Regions from separate parts of the Cupriavidus malaysiensis genome, predicted to be linked through region 2. Evidence: predicted binding sites of a transcription regulator. Region 2 holds the regulator's gene; the other holds the start of a gene.
What was found. The regulator sigma-54, encoded in region 2, starts transcription at its own class of promoters, with help from an activator protein. The targets are predictions, from matches to a motif close to TGGCANGNAANCTGCTTT.
Positions count from the first base shown of each region.

Region 1: the regulator sigma-54 is predicted to act here: its motif matches at 8,000-8,017, upstream of adh (aldehyde dehydrogenase).

Region 1 covers NZ_CP017755.1:1,937,090-1,946,817, reverse strand. Annotated here, with positions in the region: gene pqqB (pyrroloquinoline quinone biosynthesis protein PqqB) at 1-87, shown strand, start outside; gene pqqC (pyrroloquinoline-quinone synthase PqqC) at 84-776, shown strand; gene pqqD (pyrroloquinoline quinone biosynthesis peptide chaperone PqqD) at 773-1,072, shown strand; gene pqqE (pyrroloquinoline quinone biosynthesis protein PqqE) at 1,044-2,294, shown strand; gene BKK80_RS37595 (c-type cytochrome) at 2,519-2,764, opposite strand; gene BKK80_RS28115 (quinoprotein relay system zinc metallohydrolase 1) at 2,976-3,953, opposite strand; gene BKK80_RS28110 (quinoprotein dehydrogenase-associated SoxYZ-like carrier) at 3,950-4,738, opposite strand; gene BKK80_RS28105 (tripartite tricarboxylate transporter substrate binding protein) at 4,735-5,715, opposite strand; gene BKK80_RS28100 (DUF779 domain-containing protein) at 5,823-6,227, opposite strand; gene adh (aldehyde dehydrogenase) at 6,377-7,897, opposite strand; gene BKK80_RS28090 (methanol/ethanol family PQQ-dependent dehydrogenase) at 8,507-9,728, shown strand, end outside.
Region 2 covers NZ_CP017754.1:831,178-840,905, reverse strand. Annotated here, with positions in the region: gene BKK80_RS03675 (KpsF/GutQ family sugar-phosphate isomerase) at 1-415, shown strand, start outside; gene lptC (LPS export ABC transporter periplasmic protein LptC) at 432-1,061, shown strand; gene lptA (lipopolysaccharide transport periplasmic protein LptA) at 1,119-1,745, shown strand; gene lptB (LPS export ABC transporter ATP-binding protein) at 1,801-2,595, shown strand; gene BKK80_RS03655 (RNA polymerase factor sigma-54) at 2,696-4,171, shown strand; gene hpf (ribosome hibernation-promoting factor, HPF/YfiA family) at 4,221-4,571, shown strand; gene ptsN (PTS IIA-like nitrogen regulatory protein PtsN) at 4,957-5,412, shown strand; gene hprK (HPr(Ser) kinase/phosphatase) at 5,492-6,463, shown strand; gene BKK80_RS03635 (PsiF family protein) at 6,640-6,945, shown strand; gene rapZ (RNase adapter RapZ) at 7,056-7,943, shown strand; gene BKK80_RS03625 (LON peptidase substrate-binding domain-containing protein) at 8,010-8,684, shown strand; gene mutY (A/G-specific adenine glycosylase) at 8,744-9,728, opposite strand, start outside.

The sequences.
Region 1 (9,728 bases), on a different replicon from region 2:
ATCCTCGACGAAGACTCGCCGCAGCGCCGCCGCCTGGCCGCGCACGGCATCGAGGTGGCCTGGGACGGCATGGAGATCGCGCTATGAGCCACAGCGAACCCTGGAGCCCGGCGGAATTCGAGGCCCGGCTGCGCGCCCGCCAGTCGGGCTACCACATCCACCATCCTTTCCACCAGCGCATGGCGGCCGGCGCCTGCACGCCGGAGCAGATCCGCGGCTGGGTGGCCAACCGCTTCTACTACCAGGTCCGCATCCCGCAGAAGGATGCGGCCATCCTCGCCAACTGCCCGGAGCGCGAGACGCGGCGCGAGTGGGTGGTGCGCATCCTCGACCACGATGGCACCCCGGAAACGCCGGGCGGCATCGAGGCGTGGACACGCCTGGGCGAGGCGGTGGGGCTGTCGCGCGAGCAGCTGTGGTCGCAGCGCCTGGTGCTGCCGGGCGTGCGCTTCGCCGTCGACGCCTATGTGAACTTTGCGCGTAGCGCGCCCTGGCAGGAGGGGGTCTGTTCCTCGCTGACCGAGATGTTCGCGCCGGAGATCCACCAGCAGCGGCTGTCGGGCTGGCCCGAACACTATCCGTGGATCGAGCGCGAGGGGCTGGCCTATTTCCGTTCGCGCATCCCGCTCGCCCAGCGCGACGTCGACCATGGGCTGCGCGTGACGCTGTCCCATTTCCGCACGCCGGCGCTGCAATTGCGCGCGCTGGAGATCCTGCAGTTCAAGCTCGACGTGCTGTGGTCGATGCTGGACGCCATCGAAAAGGCCTATCCATGAGCGCCGCCCCGACCACCGAGACCGCGCCGGCGCCTGCCGCCGCGGCGCGCAGGCCCAGCCTGCACGGCACCTTCCGCCTGCAGTGGGAGCCCGCCCAGCAGGCCTGGGTGCTGCTCTATCCGGAAGGCATGGTGACGCTGAACGACAGCGCCGCCGCCATCCTGCGCCACTGCGACGGCACGCGCACGCTCGACATGCTGATCGACGACCTGCAGGCCGCCTTCGGCGTCGATGGCATCGCCCCCGAGGTCCACGCCTTTGTCAGTCATGCAATCGAACGCGGCTGGCTGGTCTGAGGCGGTGCCCGCGGACGCCGCGGCGGCGCGGCCGGGGCCGCCGCTGTGGCTGCTGGCCGAGCTGACCTACCGTTGCCCGCTGCACTGCGCCTTCTGCTCCAATCCGCTCGACTACGCCCGCCACGAGGCCGAGCTCGATACCGCGCAGTGGCTGGACGTGCTGACGCAGGCGCGCGCGCTGGGCGCGGTGCAGCTCGGCCTGTCCGGCGGCGAGCCGCTGCTGCGCAAGGATCTGGAAACCCTGGTGGCGCACGCGCACGGGCTCGGCTTCTATACCAACCTGATCACCTCAGGCATCGGCCTCACCGACGCACGCCTGGCCGCGCTGCGCGAGGCCGGGCTCGACCATATCCAGCTCTCCTTCCAGGATTCGACCCGCGAACTGAACGACTTCCTCTCCAGCACCCGCACCTTCGAGCTCAAGCGCCGCGTGGCCCGCAGCATCAAGGCGCATGGCTACCCGATGGTGCTCAACTGCGTGCTGCACCGCTACAACCTGCCGCACGTGGGCACCATCATCGAGATGGCCTTGCAGATGGGGGCGGAATACCTGGAACTGGCCAACACGCAGTATTACGGCTGGGCCTGGCACAACCGCCAGGCGCTGATGCCCGATGCCCGGCAGCTGCGCGAGGCGGAGGCGGTGGTGGAGCGCTACCGGGCCCAGGTGGGGCAGCGCTGCCGCATCCTGTTCGTGGTGCCGGACTACTTCGAGGGCAAGCCGAAGAAGTGCATGAACGGCTGGGGCACGACCTTCCTCGGCGTGGCGCCGGACGGCACCGCGCTGCCCTGCCACGCGGCGCGCATGCTGCCCGGGCCGGCGCTGCCCAATGTGCGCGAGCACGGCCTGCGCTGGATCTGGCAGGAGAGCGAAGCCTTCCAGCGCTTCCGCGGCACCGGCTGGATGCCCGAGCCGTGCCGCAGCTGCGACGGCCGCGAGGACGATGCCGGCGGCTGCCGCTGCCAGGCGTTCCTGCTGACCGGCGACCCGGCGGCCACCGACCCGGCCTGCGAGCGCTCGCCCGAGCACGGACGCGTGCGCGAGGCGGTGGCGCAAGGCGCGGCGTCGATGGCAACCGGTCCGGGCGTGGCGGCCACGCGCGGCGTGGCGCACGGGAGGCTGGCGGCGGCCCTGGCGCCGCGGGACGGTGCCGCAGCGGCGTCCACCGCGCCGCTGGTGTTCCGCACCGACGCCAACTCACTGCGCCTGAGCCGGGGCTAGCCGGCGCGGACCTGCGGGCGCCGCGGTGCCGCGGCCCCTTGCGGCTCGCCCGCGGGCCGCACGGCGAGCCGGTCGACAAGTCCTGCGGCAAGCATTCGGCAGGTGCGTAGGTGCGTAGGTGCGTAGGTGCGCCTCCAGGGGGGGCAGCCCCGTCGCTATGGCCTGGACGGCGCGGCGGCGCCGGGCTTCAGCGCCACCGCAGGGCAGGGCCGGGAAAGCGTGCGTCAGCCCGCGCCCAGCACCCAGTCGGCAAGCTGGCGCGCTTCGGCCTCTTTCAGGCCGGGATGCGGCGGCATCGGGATGCGGCCCCAATTGCCCTTGCCGCCTTCCTGGATCTTGCGCGCCAGCCGTGCGGCGGCCTCGCCGTCGCCCTTGTACTTGGCGGCGACCTCGGCGAAGCCCGGACCGATCACCTTGTTCTGCATGCCGTGGCAGGAGAAGCAGCCGCTTTTCTCCGCCAGCGCCTGCATGTCGGGCGCAGCGTGCGAGGCGGCGGGGGCCAGCGCCAGCGCGAGCGCCAGGCCGAAGGCGGTGCCGAGGGCGGGCAGCGGGGCTGGCCGATGGGCCACACGGGCAGCCACACGGGCAGCCACACGGGCAGCCGGCAGCGCTGCGGGGTAGGGGTTCGGGGGCATGGAGGTCTCCTTTGTGTTTTGAGGGAAAGCGGTGCGGGCGGACGGCTCAGTCGGCCAGGGCCGCGCGCTCGTAGGCCGGGTAGAGGTGGGTCAGGTTGCGCACGTATTCCTGCGGCATGGCGGCCCAGCCGGCGAAGGGCGCGGGCACCGGCTGGGCGATCAGCTCGGCGAGGTCGGTGCCGGCAGCGGCTGCCTCGCGCATGCGCGTGTCGAGCCAGCGCAGGTAGGCCCGGGTCTGGCCGATGGCCTCCGCGCCGCCGTCGGCGTCGAGCGGGCCATGGCTGGGCACCAGCACGCGCGCGCCGCTGCGCCGCTGCAGGGCCTCCAGGCGGTCCAGGCTGGCCAGCCAGCGCGGCAGGTCGGCATGGGGCGTGGTCGGCGCGCGCTGGTGGAAGACCAGGCCACCGGCGAAGATCACGCCGGCGCTGTGGTCGACCAGGACCAGGTCGTCGCCGGTATGGCCGTCGAAGCGCAGCAACTCCAGTTCGTGCGTGCCGAGGCGGAAACGGCCGGGCTGGGCGGGCAGCCCGGCCGGGGCCGGCGTGGTGCCCGCCAGCCAGGCGCCACACAGGCGGTAGAGGTTGTCGGCGTAGGCTTCGCCTTCGCGCGCCGCGCCGGCAATGGTGCCGGGCAGCGCCTGCGTCGGCGCGTCGCTCCAGGCCTGGTTGCCGAAGAAGTGGTCGGGATGCAGGTTGAGGTTGAGCACCTGCCGCACCGGCGCGGCGGTGGCGGCGGCGATGGCGCGGCGCTGCTGCTGGCCGTAGCGCAGCGAGGGGCCGGTGTTGACCACCACCACGCCGTCGCCGGTGTCGATGAAGGCGGTGTTGATGATGTTGCAGCCGTTGGCCGGTGCGAAGTCGGCGTTCTCGCCGGCGATCAGCCAGGTATCGGGGGCGATGCGCTGCGGCGCGAGCCGGTAGTCGCTCGGGGTGCCCTGGGCACTCTGGGCCGGCGCGCCGGTGGCGGCCAGCGCGGCGCAGGCGCTGGCCGCCAGGGCGAGGAGAAGGCGCTGGGGTCGGCTCATGGCACGATCCGTGCGGCAATGCGGTTGCCGTTGTTGTCCTGCCCGCTGACGCGGGTGCCGCTGCGCGGCCAGGCGGGCAGGTCGAAGGAGAACACCGGGTTCTCGCTGACCGGCTCGTACAGCCGCAGCAGGGCCGGCGCCGCGGCGCCGGGCTCGGTGATGGCGAGCTGCTCGATGTGGAAAGCGGGGATGCCGGCCACCAGGCCGGTGTCCATCGGGTGCATCACGCGCAGGCGCAGCCGCGCCGTGCCGGGCGTGCGGCCGGGGAACACGCGCGCCTCGACGCGGTTCAGCGTGGCCTCCCAGGAGCCGTCGCGGCGCGTGTCGCCGGGCACCGTGCAGCCGCCGCCGGCCGCGTTGACCAGGATGCCGCCGACGTGCCAGACGCCATCCCCGTCCTGGACCGCCACCCGTACCGGCGAAGCCTGCTCCTGCTTGAAGCGGAAGGTGAGCGCCGCGCGCAGCGGGCCCGGCTCGAACTCCAGCACCTTGCGGATCGGGTTGCGGTCGACCGCCACCACGATGCGCCGCACCGCGCCGAGCTCGCCGGCATCGAAGGCGATCGGCACGTGCATGGCGTCTTCGGCGAAGGCGGGGCCGCTGACCTTGACGCGCGGATCGAATACCACCCGGCCGCCGCCCAGCACGTCGCGCCAGACCGCGGGCCATTGCGGCGAGCCGAGCGGGTCGCTGCCCTGTGCGCGGGCGGGGGTGGCCAGCATGGCGGCCGGGACGGCCAGGGGCAGGCACAGGCCGGCCCGCAGCAGGGTGCGGCGCGTGTTCATCGCGAACCCTCCCTGGCGGCCATGCCCAGCCGTTCGGCGAAGCGCTTTTCCTGCTGCCACAGGTCGCGCGTATAGGCCTCGTAGTGCTCGGTATCGAGGTAGGACAGCGACTGGTCGTACTTGGCCAGTTCGGCCAGGTGGGCGGGGTCCTGCATGGCGAGCCGGAAGGCGTCGTGCAGGCGCCGCACGATGCGCGCATCGGTGCCGCGCGGAACGGCGATGCCGTAGGGCGCGGTGTGGACCGCGCCGGGGAAGCCGAGTTCGGCCACGGTGGGCACCTGCGGCCAGCGCGGCGAGCGCTTGTCGCTGAAGATGGCCAGCAGGCGCATCTTGCCGCTCTCCACGAAGGGCGCGAAGCCGGTCGAGTTGACGCCGGCCATCAGCGAGCCGTTGGCTACCGCCAGCATCTGGTCGGCGGTGCCGCGGTAGGGCACGTGCACGTAGTCGATGCCGCGCCGGCCCAGCACGTCTTCCATGGCCAGGTGGGCGGTGGTGCCGATGCCGGTGGAGCCGGCCGTGAGCTGCCCGGGGTGCGCGGCGGCCCAGGCCAGCAGGTCGTCGAAGCTGCGGAACGGGCTGTCGGCGGGGACCACCACGCCGAAGGTGTAGCCGGAGATCATCAGCACCGGCTGCAGGTCGCGCAGCGGCTGCCAGGCGGTGCGCTGCTGGTGCGGCAGCCGGTATACCGTGGGCGGCAGCTGGCCGAGGGTGTAGCCGTCCGGTGCGGCCGCCGCCAGCAGGCCGCCCACCAGGGTGCCGCCGGCGCCGGGCCGGTTCTCGACCACGATGGGCTGACCGAGCTCGCGCCCGGCGCGCTCGGCCAGGATGCGCATCGAGAGGTCGGTGGCGCCGCCGGCGGGCCACGGCACGATCAGCGTGAGCGGGCGCACGGGGAAGGCCTGGCGGTCCTGCGCCGGCGCGGCCCGCGCCGTGCCCGGCAGGAGCGCGGCCAGCAGCGCGGCCAGCAGCGTGGCCATGAGCGCCGCCAGCAGGGCCGGCGCGGACGTCCAGGGGCGGGGCCGCCCCGGCAGCCGGGAGTGGATGGCATCGCAGCCGTGGCGGACCTGGAAGGTTTGCGGCGTGCTCATGGGAAGTCCACGGTGGCGCGCTGCGGCGGATGGGCGGCCAGCCGATCGGCTTCCGCGTCGCTGAACAGCCGCGAGCGGGTCAGGAAGCGCAGCCCGGTGGCGCGCTCCATCGAGAACATGCCGCCATTGCCGGGCACCACGTCGATGATGAGCTGGGTGTGCTGCCAGTATTCGAACTGCGACTCGCTCATGTAGAACGGCGCGCCGCCGATCTCGCCGAGCTTGACGTCGCTGCCGCCGACGAGGAACTCGCCGCGCGGAAAGCACATCGGCGCGCTGCCGTCGCAGCAGCCGCCGGACTGGTGGAAGAGCACGGGACCGTGGTCGCGCACGAGGCGGGCGATCAGCGCCAGCGCGGCATCGGTGGCGGTGACGCGGGCGGGCAGGGTGGTGTCGGTCATGGGCGCGAGAGAAAAAGCCGGCCGCCGCCGCGGGGGCGCGGCGGCCTGGCGAAAGCGGGTGCCGGAGGAGGCGGCACCCGGGTTGCGGAGCCTGCGGGCGGCGCGCGCGACGGGCGGGCGCGCGCCGCCCTTGCCGGTGCCGGTTCCGCTCAGAAGAAGCCGAGCGCGTTCGGGCTGTAGCTGACCAGCAGGTTCTTGGTCTGCTGGTAGTGGTCGAGCATCATCTTGTGGTTCTCGCGCCCGATGCCCGACTGCTTGTAGCCGCCGAAGGCCGCGTGGGCCGGGTAGGCGTGGTAGCAGTTGGTCCACACGCGGCCGGCCTGGATCTCGCGGCCGAAGCGGTAGGCGCGGTTGACGTCGCGCGTCCATACGCCGGCGCCCAGCCCGTACAGGGTGTCGTTGGCGATTTCCAGCGCTTCCTCTTCGGTCTTGAAGGTGGTCACCGATACCACCGGCCCGAAGATCTCCTCCTGGAAGATGCGCATCTTGTTGTGGCCGCGGAACACGGTCGGCTTGACGTAGTAGCCCTTGTCGAGCGCGCCGCCGAGCTGGTTGCGCGCGCCGCCCGCCAGCAGCTGCGCGCCTTCCTGCTTGCCCAGGTCGATGTAGGAGAGGATCTTCTCGAGCTGCTCCTGCGAGGCCTGCGCGCCGATCATGGTGGAGGGGTCGAGCGGGTGGCCCTGCTTGATGGCCTCGACGCGCTTGATGGCGCGCTCCATGAAGCGGTCGTAGACCGATTCCTGGATCAGGGCGCGCGACGGGCAGGTGCAGACCTCGCCCTGGTTCAGCGCGAACATGGCGAAGCCTTCCAGCGCCTTGTCGAAGAAGGCGTCGTCCTTGTCGAGCACGTCGGCGAAGAAGATGTTGGGGCTCTTGCCGCCCAGCTCCAGCGTGACCGGGATCAGGTTCTGCGAGGCGTACTGCATGATCAGCCGCCCGGTGGTGGTCTCACCGGTGAAGGCGATCTTGGCGATGCGCTTGTTCGACGCCAGCGGCTTGCCGGCCTCGAGGCCGAAGCCGCTCACCACGTTGAGCACGCCCGGCGGCAGCAGGTCGCCGATGATCTCCATCAGCACCAGGATCGAGGCCGGGGTCTGCTCGGCCGGCTTGAGCACCACGCAGTTGCCGGCGGCCAGCGCCGGGGCCAGCTTCCAGGTGGCCATCAGCAGCGGGAAGTTCCACGGGATGATCTGGCCGACCACGCCCAGCGGCTCATGGAAGTGATAGGCGATGGTGTCGTGGTCGATCTCGGAGATGCCGCCTTCCTGGGCGCGCACGGTGCCGGCGAAGTAGCGGAAGTGGTCGACCGCGAGCGGCAGGTCGGCCGCCATGGTCTCGCGCAGCGGCTTGCCGTTGTCGATGGTCTCGGCCACGGCCAGGCGCTTGAGGTTGGCCTCCATGCGGTCGGCGATGCGGTTGAGGACATTGGCGCGCTCGGCCGGCGAGGTACGGCCCCAGGCGGTCTTGGCGGCGTGCGCGGCGTCCAGCGCCAGTTCCACGTCGTCGGCGTTGGAGCGCGCGATCTGGCAGAAGACTTCGCCGGTCACCGGCGAGATGTTGTCGAAGTACTGGCCCGAGCGCGGGGGCACCCACTTGCCGCCGATGTAGTTGTCGTAGCGGTCCTTGTACGGGAATTCGATGTCGAGGAACTTCATTTCGGCGTGGTTCATCTTTGTCTCCTGGATTGGCCGGATTCGGCCCGAATGACCTGAGGGGCCTGAAGGTTCGGATCGCCGGCAGGCGGGTGCGTGCCGCCGGCTCCGCGATACAGCAGGGCAAGTGCCGTGCCAGTGTGGCGATGCTGCTGCGCGTCTCAGGGTTTGTGCGGAGAAACGGCGTGCCTGCGGGCCGGCGCGAGGCGCCTGGCGTGCCCCTGGCGTGCCCTCCGGCGTGTCGCTGCGGCGCCTGGCACGGTGCCGCGGCAAGGCACGTTGTACCGTGCCGCCGGGGCCTGTTGCATGGCGGACCGTTGCGCCGTGCGCGCTGTTGCGGATTTGAACAATGGCGCGCGGCGGTGCGCTTGCGGCGGGGGTGGCAACCGTGCCGGGCGGTCGGCACGGCACTGGCACAGCGATTGCAGGTAGGTGGCGCGGCCTACGCGTCGCGCCGGTGCCGCCAGTTGGTGAGCGGGTGATCAGGTCACCAGCCGCGGCGCAGCCAACGGTTCGAACCAACCAATAATGAAGGGAGACATTGCAACGATGAAGCCACAACAATCCGCGCTGCCCGCGCTCAAGAGCCTGGTCGTGCTGACGGCCGCCGCGCTGTCCTTCGGCGCCATGGTCGGCGCCGCCGAAGCCGCCGCCGGCGACGTGACCTGGGAAGACATCCTCAACGACGACAAGACCCCCGGCGACGTGCTGACCTATGGCCTGGGCGTGAAGGCGCAGCGCTACAGCCCGCTCAAGCAGGTCAACGCCAAGACCGTGAGCCAGCTGGTGCCGGCCTGGTCGTTCTCCTTCGGCGGCGAGAAGCAGCGTGGGCAGGAGGGCCAGGCGCTGGTGCGCGACGGCGTGATCTACATCACCGCTTCGTACTCGCGCTTCTATGCCATCGACGCGCGTACCGGCAAGCAGTTGTGGGCCTACGAGCACCGCCTGCCCAACGATATCCGTCCCTGCTGCGACGTGGTCAACCGCGGCGCCGCCATCTACGGCGACAAGGTCTACTTCGGCACGCTCGACGCCGCCGTGGTGGCGCTCGACCGCAAGACCGGCAAGGTGGTTTGGAAGGAGAAGTTCGGCGACCACAAGGTCGGCTACACCATGACCGGCGCGCCCACCATCGTCAAGGACAAGCGCACCGGCCGCGTATTGCTGGTGCACGGTTCCTCGGGCGACGAGTTCGGCGTGGTCGGCTGGCTGTTCGCGCGCGATCCCGATACCGGCAAGGAGGTGTGGGCGCGCCCGCTGGTGGAAGGCCATATGGGCCGCCTCGACGGCAAGGACAGCACGCCCACCGGCGATCCCAAGGCGCCGTCCTGGCCGGCCGACCCCGAATCGCCCACCGGCAAGGTCGAGGCCTGGAACCACGGTGGCGGCGCGCCTTGGCAGAGCGCCTCCTTCGACGTGGATACCAACACCATCGTCATCGGCGCGGGCAATCCGGCGCCGTGGAACACCTGGAAGCGCACCGCCAAGGGCGACGACCCGCGCAACTGGGACAGCCTGTTCACCTCCGGCCAGGCCTACGTCGATGCCAGCACCGGCGAACTGAAGGGTTTCTACCAGCACACGCCCAACGATGCCTGGGACTTCTCGGGCAATAACTCGGTGATCCTGTTCGAGTACAAGGACGCCAAGACCGGCAAGCAGATCAAGGCCTCGGCGCACGCCGACCGCAACGGCTTCTTCTTCGTCACCGACCGCGAGAAGCTCGCCACCGGCGCCGGCTATCCCAACAAGCCGACCTCGCTGATCGGGGCCTGGCCCTTCGTCGACGGCATCACCTGGGCCTCGGGCTTCGACCTCAAGACCGGCAAGCCGATCGAGAAGAACAACC
Region 2 (9,728 bases):
GCACCCGGGCGGGGCGCTCGGGCGCAAGCTGCTGACCCATGTGCGCGACGTGATGCGCAGCGGCAATGCCGTGCCCGAGGTACGCGAAAGCACGCCGCTGGCACAGGCGCTGATGGAAATCACGCGCAAAGGCATGGCCATGACCGCGGTGGTCGACGCCGACGGCCGCGCCATCGGCGTCTTCACCGACGGCGACCTGCGCCGCCTGCTGGAGACCCCGCGCGACTGGAAGACGGTGCCGATCGGCGACGTCATGCACCGTAATCCGCGCAGCATCGGCCCGGACCGGCTGGCGGTCGAGGCGGTACAGCTGATGGAAGCCAACCGCATCAACCAGCTGCTGGTGGTGGACGAGGGCGGGCGCCTGGTCGGCGCGCTGCACATCCACGACCTGACCCGCGCCAAGGTCATCTGAGGCACGTCGGGCGCCCATGCAATCCATCCTGTCTTCCCTCAGCCGGCTCGCCATGCGCGCGCTGCCCATGCTGCTGATGGCGGTGGTCGCCGGCAGCACGTTCTGGCTCGTGCAGATCAACTCGCCGCGCGAAGCCGCGACCGGCCCGAAGACGGCACGCCACGAGCCCGACTACTACATGGACCGCTTCGCGGCCACCGAACTCGACGTGAACGGCGACACCAAGTTGCGCTTCAACGGCGACAAGATGGTGCACTTCGAGGACGACCAGACCTACGAGTTCGCCCGCCCCGCGATGCGCTCCTACGATCCGGGCCGCCCGCCGGTGAGCGGCCGCGCCGACCGCGGCAAGATGAACGCGGACGGCTCGGTCATCGACCTCTACGACAACGGCCTCATCGTGCGGGCGCAGGGTCCCGACCCGGCGCAGGACCCGCAGATGAGCGCGGCCTCCGAGTACTTCCGGATCCTCGTCAACGACGATCTCGTGAAGACCGACAAACCGGTGCAGCTCACCCGCGGCGTCTCCGTGATGAACGCCAACGGCCTGCTCTTCAACAACGTCACGCGCGAAGTACAATTGTTCGGCAACGTGCGCGGCACTATCGTCACCACCCCGCGCGGCGCGCCCGCGCCGAGGTCCTAAGTCATGCAACCGCGCGCGGCAACCCGCAGCCGCCGCTTTCTCCATCCGCTCACCATCATGATGCCTGCCTTGAAGACGTGGTTCCGCGCCCGGATTTCGCCTGCCCTGCTGGCCGCGGCCGCCGCGCTCTGCCTGGCGCCGGCCGCCCACGCCGAGCGCGCCGACCGCGACAAGCCGCTGGTGCTCGAGGCCGACAACGCCAGCTACGATGACGTCAAGCAGGTCTACACGCTGACCGGCAACGTGGTCCTGACCAAGGGCACCATGGTGCTGAAATCGGACGCCGCCGAGCTGCGCACCGACCCCGAGGGCTACCAGTACGCCATCGCCACCGCCAAGCCGGGCAAGCTCGCCTATATCCGCCAGAAGCGCGACAACGTCGACGAGTACATCGACGGCTGGGGCGACCGCATCGAGTACGACGGCAAGCAAGGCATCTCCAAGCTGATCGGCCAGGCCCGCATGGCGCGCCTGGCGGGCGGCAAGCAGATCGACGAGATCCGCGGCGCCGTGATCACCTACGACAGCAACAACGAGTACTACACGGCCAGCAGCAGCGGCGACAAAGGCGCGGTGACCTCCTCGGGACGCGTGCGCGCCGTGCTCTCGCCGCGCCAGCCGGCCAGCGCGCCGGCAGCGCCGCCGCTGGAGCTGAAGTCCGCACCCGCGCCGTCCAAGTCCTGAACCCAGCCGAACGCAACGCATCCAGCGCGCCAGGCGCTCCCAACGCACTGCCCTCATGACCGATACCCAGACCGCCCCCGCCGCCACCGCCAGCAACGGCCAGTCCGCCGGCGGCAGCACGCTGACGGTACGCCACCTGAAGAAGCGCTATGGCTCGCGCACGGTGGTCAAGGACGTCTCGCTCGACGTCAAGAGCGGCGAGGTGGTCGGCCTGCTAGGGCCCAACGGCGCCGGCAAGACCACCTCCTTCTACATGATCGTCGGCCTGGTGGCGCTGGACGAAGGCGACATCGTGCTCGACGGCCTGCACCTGAGCGGCCTGGCCATCCACGAGCGCGCGCGCATGGGCCTGTCCTACCTGCCGCAGGAGGCCTCGGTGTTCCGCAAGCTCAACGTCGAGGAGAACATCCGCGCGGTGCTGGAGCTGCAGATCGTCGACGGCAAGCCGCTGTCGGCGCAGGAGATCGAGCGCCGCCTGGACGCGCTGCTCGACGACCTGCAGATCGCCCACCTGCGCCAGAATCCCGCGCTGTCTCTGTCGGGCGGCGAGCGCCGGCGCGTGGAAATCGCGCGCGCGCTGGCTTCGGCCCCGCGCTTCATCCTGCTCGACGAACCGTTCGCCGGTGTCGACCCGATCGCGGTGGGCGAGATCCAGCGTATCGTCAGCTTCCTCAAGGCGCGCAACATCGGCGTGCTGATCACCGACCACAATGTGCGCGAGACGCTGGGCATCTGCGACCACGCCTACATCATCAGCGAGGGCGCGGTGCTGGCCGAGGGCCGCCCGCAGGAAATCATCGCCAACGAATCGGTGCGCCGGGTCTACCTGGGCGAGAACTTCCGCATGTGATGCGGTGGCCGCGCCTCGCCGGCGCGGGACCGCGACAAAGCGGCAGGAACGTTAGCAATTTTCGTTCCATCGCGCTGCGGATGGGCATAGAATAGGCCGCATGAAACCTTCGCTTCAGCTCCGCCTTTCCCAGCATCTCGCACTGACGCCACAGCTTCAGCAGTCGATCCGGCTGTTGCAGCTTTCCACGCTCGAACTGCAGCAGGAAGTCGAGCAGGCCCTGATCGAAAACCCTCTGCTCGAGCGCGAAAACGATTGGATCGAGAGCCCGCTGCGGGTGGCCGCCGATGGCAGCATCAACGTGCAGAGCGCACCCGCGCCGGCCCCGGCCGAAGCGCAGGGCAATGGCGAGGCACGCAGCGACGAGGGCGGCGGCGATGAAGAGCGCTTCGGCGACGGCGCCGACGACTACGGCAGCGACTGGAGCCTGGACGACTTCGCGCGTCGCCCCCAGGGCGACGAAGACGAGAAGGCGCCGCTGCAACTGCGCGACGCCGAGCCGACCCTGCGCGAGCACCTGATGGAACAGCTCGCGCCGCTGAAGATCTCGGCGCGCGACAAGGGCCTGGCCATCTTCCTGATCGAGTCGCTCGACGACGACGGCTACCTCAGCGCCACGCTCGAGGAGATCTGCGAAGAGCTGCCCGAAGAGCTGGAGTTCGAGATCGAGGAAGTGCAGGCCATGCTGGCCCTGCTGCAGAGCTTCGATCCACCCGGCGTGGGAGCGCGCAATGCGGCCGAATGCCTGGCGCTGCAGCTGCGGCGGCTGTCGCATCCGCAGCGCGAGCTGGCGCTGGGCATCGTCAACCACCACCTGGAACTGCTGGCCGCGCGCGATTACACGCGCTTGAAGAAGGCGCTGCAGGTGGACGAGACGGCGCTGAAGGCAGCACATGACCTGATCCGCTCGCTGGCACCGTATCCGGGCCACGCCTACAACCGTCCGCAGGCCGACTTCGTCGTGCCCGACGTGTTCGTGCGCAAGAGCGGCAGCGGCTGGATCGCCCAACTCAATCCCGACGTGATGCCGCGCCTGCGCATCAACGACATGTACGCGCAGATCCTGCGCGGCGCCAAGGGCGAATCCGGTGCCGCCGGCCTGCAGCAGAAACTGCAGGAAGCCCGCTGGCTGATCAAGAACATCCAGCAGCGCTTCGACACCATCCTGCGTGTCGCACAGGCCATTGTCGAGCGTCAAAAGAACTTCTTCAGCCACGGTGAAATTGCGATGCGCCCCTTGGTTTTGCGGGAGATTGCCGATACACTGGGATTACACGAGTCAACCATCTCTCGGGTGACGACTAACAAATACATGGCCACCCCCATGGGCACTTTCGAGCTGAAGTACTTCTTCGGCAGCCATGTGTCCACGGAAACGGGCGGCGCTGCTTCATCAACGGCTATCCGAGCCTTGATCAAGCAACTGATAGGAGCCGAAGACCCGAAGAATCCCCTGTCCGACAGCCGAATTGCCGAATTGCTGGGCGATCAGGGCTTCGTCGTGGCGCGCCGGACGGTCGCCAAGTACCGAGAAGCGCTGAAGATCCCGGCAGTCAATCTCCGCAAGTCTTTGTAGCCGAGCCGCATCGCCTGCCTGGTGTGGCTCTTTCAGAAGGAGAAGCGCTATGAACTTCAAGATCAGTGGACACCACCTGGACATCACGCCACCCCTGCGTGAGTACGTGGAAACGAAGCTGGAGCGTATCGTCAGGCATTTCGATCAAGTCATCGGCGTTAGCGTGCTGCTCTCTGTCGACAACCACAAGGAAAAGGACAGGCGTCAGTACGCGGAAATCAATCTGCATCTGAAGGGCAAGGACATCTTCGTCGAGGCGCACCACGAAGACCTGTATGCGGCGATCGACGCACTGGTCGACAAGCTGGACCGTCAGGTCATCCGGTACAAGGACCGCGTGCAGAGCCACGACCGGGAATCCGTGAAGTACCAGATGGCTGCCGCACAGATGCAGCAATAGCCAGAGAAAACAATAAGAACAATCTGCCTGATCTGCCTTGAGGCCGCCCGTCGGCCACCAGCACAAGGGCCAGACCACGAACCGCGCATAAAGCGCGGTTTTTTGCTTTTGGCGGACCGGCTCGCGTGCACGCCCCGTACACGCCCTCGTCCGGGGGAGTTCGCAAGTGGCGCGACGCAGTGTATGCTCTCCAATACATGAGTCGCCGCTACCGCCGGGACCGCGGCTTGCGCGCCGCACAAGAAGGCGGGCGGGCTGCTCTATAATGGTCCGATACTCCGCATGCCGGCGCCCGACCGGCGGAGCGAGCGGATATTCCGCCTCTTTGACCCGGCCGGGCGCGCAGCGCACCGGGCCGCTTATCTGGAATCCCTGCGCACCTGCCATGAACCGTTTGGCCAAATTGCTGCCGCCAGGCAACATCACACTCGACGTCAGCGTCACCAGCAAGAAGCGCGTCTTCGAACAGGCCGGACTCCTCTTCGAGAACAACCATGGCGTGGCGCGGGCCACGGTCACCGACAACCTGTTCGCGCGCGAGTCGCTGGGCTCGACCGGGCTGGGCGCGGGCGTGGCCATCCCGCATGGCCGCATCAAGGGCCTGAAGCAACCGCTGGCCGCCTTCATGCGTCTGGCCGAGCCGATCCCATTCGAATCGCCCGACGGCAAGCCGGTGTCGCTGCTGATCTTCCTGCTGGTACCCGAGCAGGCCACCCAGCAACATCTCGAGATCCTGTCGGAGATCGCCCAGTTGCTGTCCGACCGCGACATGCGCGAAGGCCTGGCCACGCTGCCGACGCCCGAAGCCGTGCACCAGCTCCTGACCGAATGGCATCCCTGACCGGCGCTCCGCCCGCAGGCGCGGGCCAAGGCACCGGCGGCGGGTCCTAGCGCTTTCCAGCCCCACCAGACTCCCCCGCATGGAACTCACCGGCGTTTCTTCCCAGTCCATCTTCGACGACAACGCAGCCGACCTCAAACTCTCATGGGTGGCGGGTCTCGAGGGGGCGGATCGCGCCTTCGACGTGGATTTCGCCCGCGAAGCCACCTCGGCCGCCGACCTCGTGGGCCACCTGAACCTGATCCACCCCAACCGCATCCAGGTCCTCGGCAAACCCGAGATCACCTACTACCAGCGGCTGGACGACGAGATGCGCAAGCGGCAGATGGGCGAGCTGATCCTGCTCGAGCCGCCCTTCCTGGTGGTCGCCGACGGCATGGAGCCACCGCCCGACCTGGAACTGCGCTGCACGCGCTCTTCCACACCGCTGTTCACCACGCCGGTATCCTCGGCGGCCGTGATCGACCACCTGCGCCTCTACCTGTCGCGCATCTCGGCGCCGCGCGTGACCATGCACGGGGTATTCCTCGACATTCTCGGCATGGGCGTGCTGATCATGGGCGAATCTGGCCTGGGCAAGAGCGAACTGGGCCTGGAACTGATCTCGCGCGGCCACGGCCTGGTGGCCGATGACGCGGTCGACTTCGTGCGCCTGGGTCCGGACTTCGTCGAAGGACGCTGCCCGCCATTGCTGCAGAACCTGCTCGAGGTGCGCGGCCTGGGCCTGCTCGACATCAAGACCATCTTCGGCGAGACGGCGGTGCGCCGGAAGATGAAGCTCAAGCTGGTGGTGCAACTGGTGCGCCGCAACGACGGCGAGTTCGAGCGGCTGCCGCTCGATTCGCAGTACCTGGACGTACTGGGCCTGCCGATCCACATGGTGAAGATCCAGGTTGCGGCCGGCCGCAACCTGGCGGTGCTGGTCGAGGCTGCGGTGCGCAACACCATCCTGCGCCTGCGCGGCATCGACACGCTGCGCGACTTCATGGACCGCCAGCGGGCCGCGATGCAGGCCGACGCGGTCTCGCGGGGCCAGGGAAGACTGCTCTGACGCCGGCCGGCATGCCGCCGGCCGCTGCTTGCAATTGCTTACAGGAACACGGGCGCGGCCGTCAACGCAGGCCGGCGGCGCGCCGTTGTGTGCGGTAGTGGGCATCGAGCCCAGTCAGACACCGCGGCGCCGGCATGGCACGCGGCCATGAAGTCTTCCACAGCCAGGAGAAGAGCATGAAGAAGATGATCGCGATCTGTGCACTGCTGACCCCGCTGTTCGCCACGGGAGCATTCGCCCAAGGCTCGGCGCCCGCGGCGGCCAACTCCCAGCAGGACAAGATGAAAGCCTGCAATACGCAGGCCTCCGGCAAGAAGGGCGACGAGCGCAAGACCTTCATGAAGGATTGCCTGTCCAACAAGCCGGCCGCGGCGGCGGCGCCGATGACCCAGCAGGAGAAGATGTCGGCCTGCAGCAAGCAAGGCAAGGGCAAGAAGGGGGATGACTACAAGTCCTTCATGAAGGACTGCCTGTCCAAGTAAGGACCTCAGGGCGCTGGCGGAGCCCCCCGCCGGCCCCGCCTGGCACGCCCGCGGCAGCGCCGGGCGGCGGTCATGACGGCGACATGCGCTGATGCTATGCTTGCCGTGCTATGCGCATCATTCTTATCACCGGGATCTCCGGCTCCGGCAAGTCCGTCGCACTGAATGTGCTCGAGGACGCAGGTTATTACTGCGTGGACAACCTGCCCGCGCAATTCCTGCCGGAACTTGCCCGCTATCTGGCATCGCAGGGCCACACCCACCTGGGCGTCGCGATCGACGTACGCAGCCGAGAGTCGCTCGACCAGCTGCCCGACGTGCTGCGCAACCTGCGTGCCGAGCACCGGGTGCAGGTCATCTTCCTCACCGCCAATACCGAGGCGCTGGTGCAGCGCTACTCGGAAACGCGGCGGCGCCACCCGCTCTCGATCCGTGCCGACGATACCGGGCAGTCGCCCGCGCCTGAGCCGGCGCTCAGCGACACCTCGCTGATCGAGGCCATCGAGATGGAGCGCGAACTGCTCAATCCGCTGGCCGAGTCTGCCCACCGCATCGACACCAGCAGCGTGCGCACCAATACCCTGCGCGCCTGGATCAAGGAAATCATCCGCGACGAGCCGCTGCAGCTGACCCTGCTGTTCGAGTCGTTCGGCTTCAAGCATGGCGTGCCGAGCGACGCTGACCTCGTCTTCGACGTGCGCTCGCTGCCTAACCCCTTCTACGATCTCGCGCTGCGGCCGCTGACCGGGCGCGACGTGCCGGTGATGGAATTCCTGGAAAGCCAGCCGATGGTGCTGGAGATGGCGGAAGATATCCGCAGCTATGTGGAAAAGTGGCTGCCGAGTTTCATCGCCGACAACCGCAGCTACCTGACCGTGGCGATCGGATGCACTGGCGGGCAGCACCGCTCCGTCTATATTGTGGAAAGGCTCGCCAGCTATTTCCGCGCCCATGGTAATGTGCTGGTGAGGCACCGCGAACTCGTGCCGGCCGGCTGAAGGCCGCCCGGCGTCCCTGCTCCCGGCCCGAGGCGGCAACCGCCCCAGGCCCTTGCTGGCTTGCGCATGGCTCCCACCCAACCAGGCAGTCCCGCCGGCGCCGCCGGTGCCGCTTCCGGCACGGAGACGCAGACGCTGGAATCCCTGCCGCTGTTTCCGCTGCACACCGTCCTGTTTCCCGATGGCCACCTGCCCTTGCGCGTGTTCGAGCCGCGCTATGTCGACATGGTGCGCCGCTGCCTGCGTGACGGCACGCCTTTCGGTGTCTGCCTGATCCAGAGTGGCGAGGAGGTGGCCGCACCCGGCAGCGTCACCGTACCCGAAGCGATCGGCTGCCTGGCCGAGATCGTCGACTGCAATATGGAGCAGCTGGGCGTGCTGCTGATCGAGACGCACGGCACCCAGCGCTTCCGTACGCTCGAGCACGGCACGCGCGAGGATGGGCTGCTGGTGGCGCGCGCCGAAACGCTGCCGCCCGACGTGCTCGACTGCAAGGAAGAGTTGCTCGGAGAATGCACCGCCGCCTTGCGCCGCATCGTCGCGGCCGTCCACGCCGAGGCGTCAGGCAGGAAGCTGTTCACGGAACCGCAACGCTGGCACGATCCGGGCTGGATCGCGAACCGGCTGTGCGAACTGCTGCCGGTTCCGCTCAAGGCCAAGCAGATGCTGATGGCCCTGCCCGATGCCGGCATGCGCATCGAGATCGTGCACCGCTACATGCGGCAGCACCACATCGTCTAGTCCGTCCCGCCCCGCCCCGCCCCGTCCGGCCACGCCGGGCCTGTGCGCGGCCGCGTGGCTCAGAACAGGCCGGGTGCCGCCTGTGCCAGCAGCAGCTTGCGCACCGGCGCCGGCACGCCAACCCCATCCAGCTGGTCCAGCGCGACCCAGCGCCATGCCGGTGCCGCGGCCTCGGCCGGGCCATCGCCATCGCGCACGGCGGGCGCCGCCATGTCGACGCGGACCGCCCGGATCAGCAGGCGGAAATGCGTGAAAACGTGGGTCAATTCACCGGAGAATACCGCGCGAGACGGCGTGCCATGGCCGTGCGCATAGGCGAGCGCGGCATCCTCGGCCTGTTCGGCATCAAAGGGGACCTGTTCCACCGGCAGTTCGGGCAGGCTCCACAGGCCGCCCCAGATGCCGCTGCCGGGGCGCAGTGTCAGCAGGATCTCGCGGCCGCGCCGCAGCATCACCATCACCGTGCTGCGCTCGGGCTGCGCGGCGCGCGGCTTGGGACTCGGCAGCACCCCCGTCAGGCCGTCGCGCCGCGCCACGCAACCGTCAGCCAGCGGACAGGCGGAGACGTCGGCCAGGCAGGCCGGCCGGCCGCGCGAGCAGATGGTGGCGCCGAGATCCATCAGGCCCTGCGTGTAGGACACCATGTCGCGCGCCTGCTCCGCCCCGGCCGGTGGCAAGGCGGCATCGGCCAGCCGCCACATGCACGCCTCCACGGCGCGCTCTCCCGGGTGCCCGTGCAACCCGAAGAAGCGCGCGAACACACGCTTGACGTTGCCATCGAGAATGGGGGTTCGCACGCCCGCGCTGAAGGCAGCGATCGCCGCCGCGGTGGAACGGCCGATGCCCGGCAGCGTGACCAGCACGGCGGGATCGGTCGGGAAACGCCCCTGGTGCTCGGCCACGACCTGCCGGGCACAGGCGTGCAGGTTGCGCGCGCGCGAGTAGTAGCCCAGGCCGGCCCACAGCGCCATGACCTCGTCGGCCGGCGCGGCCGCCAGCGCCTCGACGGTCGGCAGGCTGGCCATGAAGCGCTGGTAGTAGTCG